Regions from separate parts of the Sphingobacterium sp. PCS056 genome, predicted to be linked through region 1. Evidence: riboswitches for the same ligand, from Rfam matches in the RefSeq annotation. Region 1 holds a riboswitch; the other holds the start of a gene.
What was found. A riboswitch is a leader RNA that binds a small molecule or an ion and turns the genes downstream of it on or off. The one in region 1 is predicted to bind thiamine pyrophosphate.
Positions count from the first base shown of each region.

Region 2: linked by a shared signal. The riboswitch ahead of pnuC (nicotinamide riboside transporter PnuC) and the one ahead of thiM (hydroxyethylthiazole kinase) in region 1 are both predicted to bind thiamine pyrophosphate.

Region 1 covers NZ_CP096883.1:4,760,353-4,763,631, reverse strand. Annotated here, with positions in the region: gene thiD (bifunctional hydroxymethylpyrimidine kinase/phosphomethylpyrimidine kinase) at 1-757, opposite strand, end outside; gene thiE (thiamine phosphate synthase) at 754-1,392, opposite strand; gene thiM (hydroxyethylthiazole kinase) at 1,389-2,186, opposite strand; TPP riboswitch at 2,247-2,339, opposite strand; gene MUB18_RS19920 (two-component regulator propeller domain-containing protein) at 2,486-3,279, shown strand, end outside.
Region 2 covers NZ_CP096883.1:4,424,626-4,427,904, reverse strand. Annotated here, with positions in the region: gene MUB18_RS18520 (malate:quinone oxidoreductase) at 1-1,295, shown strand, start outside; TPP riboswitch at 1,305-1,450, shown strand; gene pnuC (nicotinamide riboside transporter PnuC) at 1,507-2,139, shown strand; gene MUB18_RS18510 (acyl-CoA dehydrogenase) at 2,120-3,187, shown strand; gene MUB18_RS18505 (DUF6965 family protein) at 3,226-3,279, opposite strand, start outside.

The DNA.
Region 1 (3,279 bases):
CATCTTTTCCATGTTTAATAGCTTCGTAGATATAATCTTGCGCTAATGCTACTGCGGTATGAAAATTTTCTCCACGTGCCAAGTAAGCGGCGATAGCTGAGGAAAGTGTGCAACCCGATCCATGTGTATTTTTTGTCGCAAATTTTTTCGTTTCAAAGGCTGTGTACTGGCCATTTTCTTCAAAAAATAATGAGGTTAAGGTAGCCGTTTGTTGATGTCCTCCTTTAACAAGAACATGTTTACAGCCTAGGGTCTGAATAATCTTTGCCGCCTGATGCATATCGTCCAGATTTTTTACATCAATGCCAGCCAGTAGTGCAGCTTCGTCCATATTTGGAGTGATGATGTCGGCTATTGGAAATAGCCTGTCCATGATGGTTTGGATGGTATCTGCCTCAATAAGTGTATGACCACTTGTCGCCACCATGACAGGATCAAAGACGATCGGGATCTTTGGATAATGACTTAAAGAAGTCGCGATGGTCTCCACCAGTTGGGGGGTATGGACCATGCCTATTTTAATAGCAGCAGGCATAATATCATCTAAGATCGCGGCGATCTGGTCGGATACAGCTGCTATCGGAATGGGATATATTTTTTGGACTCCTTGTGTATTTTGCACCGGCAGAGCAGTAAGGACTGACGTCGCATAGCAGCCCAGTGCTGAAAAGGTTTTAATGTCGGCCTGAATGCCAGCTCCGCCACTACCGTCAAAACCAGCAATGGTGAGCACCGAAGGATAGGTGTATTGTTTCATTTTAATAGTTCATTTTTAATTGCATAAGCGGCTTGCTCTGGATGGTCAGCACCACAGATCGCGGAGACGACTGCTAACGAATCGGCACCCGCTTTAACGATTGCTGATGCATTTTCCAATCGTACATTTCCGATTGCAACTAAGGGCTTATCTGTACGAGAACGGATCATTGCTAATCCGTTCAAGCCCCATTCCGTTACGGTATCTGTTTTTGTTTTCGTATTAAATATGGGGCTGACGCCTAAATAATCTGCTACAGCGGTGTTTTCATCATCCAATTGATGGAGATATTCTATGGAATAGCCAATTGTTTTGCTTTCAAAAGCATGTACACGTCGCAGTACAGCAGGAGCGATATCCCGATTTCCGACATGGATTCCAGCAGCACTTATTTTTTCAGCTACTTCAGCATGATCATTGATGATCAGTGGGATATGATATTTATCGGTAATCTCTTTCAATTTCAGGGCTTTATAAATAAACTCTTTAGTCGTGATCTCTTTTTCACGCAGTTGAATTATATCCACACCTCCACGTATTGCCTGTTCAGCTACATAAAGGAAATCACGTCCTCGGCAGTCCTTTTCCGAGATCACTAAATAAAGTGGATAAGGAAATGAGGGGTGCAGGTTCATGATTGGGTGATTTTTAAATGGGTAAGAAATTCGTGTTCGGTAATGTTATAGAGCTTGTCCAGAATATGGGTCTGCAGACTTGCGGGGCCAGCACTTTCTTTTGCGGCTAATTCTCCTGCTATGCTCAGTAAACTCATTGCAGCAGCAACAGCTTCCGTTTTATTTTCAACCGCAGCAATAAATGCCGCGATCAGGGCCGATGCAGTACAACCTAATCCGGTCACCTTGGTCATCATCGCATTCCCATTCTTTAGGTATATACATGTGTTGTGGCTGATAATGATATCTGTTTCACCTGAAATACATATGATTGCGCCTGATTTGGCGTGTAGATTGCGAGCAGCCTCAATAGCCTCGGTACTGATCACGGTACTATCTACCCCTTTTGTCACCACATCTGCTGTTTTTGCAAGAGCAATGATTTCAGAAGCATTCCCTCTGATGACGGTAGGCTTAAAAAGCAACAGTTGATTTAAAACAGTATCGCGGTAGGAGGTCGCACCTGCACCTACAGGATCTAAAACCCAAGGTTTCTGGATTGAATCTGCTTTTTTAGATGCCATGAACATGGATTCGCTCCAGTACTCGTCCAGCGTACCGATGTTGATGACCAGTGCATGCGATAGCGTTACCATTGCTTCGACCTCAGGTTTGGCGTGTGCCATGATCGGTGATGCACCCACTGCCAACAGTGCATTGGCGGTATTATTCATCACAACATAGTTCGTGATATTGTGAATAAGAGGCGAGGTATTTCTTACCTGAATGATGTGTTGCCAGAGTTTTTTTTCCATTCTTATATTTTTAACAATAAAAGCTTTAGGAAAAATCCATAACAACAGTCCGGATAAGTAGATGGACTGATTGCTTTTCCCTACGCCGGTGTTAGCCGGATCAGGTTCAAAGGGACTCTCTCAATTCTTTACAGAATACCCCTAAAGCGTATACAAAAGTATTGAAAAAAAATGAATTAATGGATAAGCGCCCAAACTCATCATCACAGGCTCTTTAGTACATTTCTTAAAAAGTGTGCCGATAAAGTTCCACATTGTATTTACACTTTTAAATAATTATGTTTGTAAATACCTTGTTTATGATGCGGACAGTTTATTTGTTTTTCTTGCTATTCCTTTCGCTTTGCGGTCCTTCTGTTTTTGGGCAATCGTTAGATTTTCAATTTTTTAGAAATATAGGGCTTGGAGCAAAAGCGAGTACAGTGCACTGCTTTGCGCAAGATAGTCTGGGTATCCTTTGGTTGGGTAGTAATAATGGATTATATAGTTACGATGGTTATTCCCTTCATGCTCCGACTGAAGCTGCATTGCCCTATCAGACCTTCATTTATAGTATTGCTGTTCTTGACGGTACTCATCTTGCTTTGGGGACAGGTAAAGGTGTTTTTTTATACAATTATCGGGAAGATCGGTACGAAGTATTTCCAACGGGTAGCCCTTCAGATGTCAGGTCGCTCCTGTTAGTTGGTGATCAACTATGGATCGGTTCCATCTCTGGTTTATATGGCTACGACACGAAAACCAAGAAACTGACCAATTACGGAAAAACTTGGTATCAAGATTTGGATGGACAAGCCATTTATGCTTTATCCACTCAATCCGATAAAATTTTAGTGGGTACTTACAAGGGGCTGTATCAACTCCATCCTGCTCGTAAAGAGGTGAAGAAATTGGTTTTACCAGATTATAAATCGGGTAGTAATCAATTTGTCAATTCTATTTTTTCTTTGACTTCGGCTAAAATAACATTTATAGGAACGGAATATGGCCTGTACAGGTATGATAACAACACTGAAAAGCTGTCTAAAGCACCGGTACTGCAAAATCATCCGATCAAATCCATGGCGACAAAAGATGGCCAAACGTTATTGAT
Region 2 (3,279 bases), 340 kb from region 1:
CACAACAAGCGGATGGTACAGTTTCAATTGATAAAGCAATCAGTATTGCGGAACAATTTGAAGTATCTAAACAATTTTGGACTTACTTGGTTGATCAAGGAGTTATCAAAAAACCGGAAAACTTTATTCGATCTGTTCCGCACATGAGTGCTGTTTTCGGTGAAAAAGATATTGATTTCCTTCATAAGAGATTTGATGCTTTATCCGAGAATAACTTGTTCAAGGGCATGGAATATACGGAGGATAAAGCGGTTTTAAATGAATGGATTCCATTAATGATGAAAGGTCGTCCTGACGATGATAAAATCGCTGCGACGAAAATGATATTAGGCACGGATGTAAATTTTGGCGCGTTGACGCGTGATTTGGTTGAACATTTGGATGCTAAAGAAAATATTACCTTGCATCTTACCCAAGAAGTACGTGACATTGATAGAAATGACAATGGTACGTGGGAATTGGAGGTCAAGGATTTAAAAACTGGTGAAAAAAGATCAATCAACGCTAAATTTGTTTTTATAGGTGCTGGTGGACACTCTTTACTATTGCTAGAGAAATCGGGTATTCCTGAATCTAAAGGTTATGGAGGATTTCCTGTTGGTGGTCAGTGGTTACGCTGTGTCAATGAAGATGTCATCAAAGATCATCATGCGAAAGTATATGGTAAAGCCTCTATTGGTGCTCCTCCTATGTCTGTGCCACACCTTGATACACGTTATATAGATGGTAAACAGGCTTTGTTGTTTGGACCATATGCTGGTTTTTCTACTAAATTTTTAAAACAAGGTTCTTATTTTGATTTACCTGCTTCGATCAAGTTATCAAATATTAAACCGATGCTATCTGTAGGACGTGACAATATGGATCTTACAAAATATTTAATATCTGAGGTGATGAAAAGTCCCAAAGATAAATTAGATGCTTTGAAACAGTTTATGCCAACAGCGCAATTAGAGGATTGGAAAATAGAAGTTGCTGGCCAGCGTGTACAAGTGATCAAAAAGGATGCTAAACATGGTGGTGTGCTAGAATTTGGAACGGAGGTTGTCTCTTCTGCAGATGGTTCTATTGCAGCGTTGCTAGGTGCCTCACCAGGTGCCTCTACTTCTGTAGCTATCATGATCAAACTTCTGAAAAGATGTTTTCCAGAACGTGCTAAAGCAGATGAATATCGCAAAAAATTGCGAGAAATGATCCCGACGCACGGACAATCATTAAATGATGATGCAGAGCTTTGTGTAGCGACTAGAAAGCGCACACATACTGCATTAAAGCTTGAGAATTTTAAAGATTAATTTCTTTTAACCATACTTATGGGGTGCTTGCAGTAAATGTACTGGTACAGGCTGAGATTATACCCAAATAACAAGAATTGCTCAATACCCTGAGCAATTCTTGTTATATACCTGATCCAGATAATGCTGGCGTAGGGATATTTAATTTCAAAAATCTTGCATTTATAGCTATTTCATAAGTGTGTATTATTTTATCTTACACATATTTTAAATGCAGTTAAATCAAATTTTATACGATTTTTTACAGCAGATCAAAGCGACATCTTTGCCTGAATGGTTAGCCGTTGGCTTTGGTGTTTTACAAGTTTGGTTCGCTAAATCTAATAAATCTATCAATTATCTTTTTGGTATTTGTGGTATATTAATGTCAATTTACGTTCTGTTTTTCGCGAAATTATATGGTGAAATAGCCTTAAATATGTACTACCTACTGATGAGTATCTATGGTTGGATGTATTGGCAACAAAACCGTACAGATCATCATGTCATCACGCGATCATCAAAAAATGATTGGATCGTAGTATCATTGATTTGTATCATTGGTTTTATTGTATTTTATTTCGGATTATTGCATGCTACAGACTCTGATGTTCCTTTGTGGGATGCGCTTGTGTCCTGTACAGCATGGGCGGGAATGTGGCTACTGGCCAAGCGAAAGATCGAGAATTGGATTTTATTAAATATTAGCAATTTTATGGCAATACCATTGCTGTACCATAAAGATCTGTTCTTGTTTGCGGCTTTAACTTTGTTTTTATTTGTCATGGCTTTCTTTGGTTATTTTAACTGGAAAAGAATCCTCAAAAGTGAATTTATATATGATCATGAATCAAACTCACATTAATCTTATAAAAGACCAGCAACAGCATGCAATTAATTGTAAAGCTATGACTGCAGCACAACTGGATTTAAGTATCTCTGAGAAATGGTTTAAGATATGGGTGCCTAAATGTCTTGGCGGTTTGGAATTTTCTTTGTTAGAAGGAATGCAATTGTTGGAGGAATTGGCTTATCACGATGGTGGTTTAGCTTGGACCATTACTTTGTGCTCGGGAGCTAATTTGTTTGTCGGATTTATCGACCCAAAAATTGGCAAAGAGATCTTTCAGAATTCGCAAGTGTGCCTTGGTGGAAGTGGTCGTGCATCTGGATATGCTGAGCGCGAACAAGGTGGGTATCGGATTAAAGGTCATTGGAAATATGCTACCGGTGCCCCACATCTGACTCATTTTACAGCAAATTGTGTCATCACTGAAAAGGGTATACCGGTATTGGACGAAAATGATCAACAGCTTATATATTCTTTCTTTTTCGATCGTAATGATGTATTGATTCATTACGATTGGGATACGTTTGGCTTGGAATGTACTGCAAGCCATAGCTTCTCGGTCGAAAATCTTTTTGTGAAAGATTCACGTAGTTTTGTGATTAATGAATCGAAAAGTACGTGGCCTCAGCTTTTGTACCAGTATCCTTTTATTCCGCTTGCCGAATTAACATTACTAGTTAATTTTATCGGTATGTACAAGCGCTTTATTGATCTGGTTGAAAGGTATTTTATTGTGAAATCTCAGGATGAAGTATGGTTAAAGGATAAAGGAAAGCTTTATTTTAAACGATTGGATAAGATACAAGATGATTTTAATAAACGAAGAGATGTCATATATCAATTGGCAGAGCAATCTTGGAGCAATCTAGAAAAAGAAATGGACAATGCTATTATTTATAACAGGATTGCCATTGAAAGTCGGAGCTTCGTATCCAGTATTAAAGATCATGTGATGCAATTATTTCCACTTTGTGGTATTGAAGCTGCACAGCGAGAAAAGGAGATGAACATCGTATTTAGAAATATTTTTACAGCTTCACAGCACAGTTTATTGCAGGAATAATATCGAAGCGGTAAATGATATCGCATCGATATTAGCAATTATTGACTTTCAAGTGCTTTTTTTAAATTTATCAGACGATGATACGAAGGACA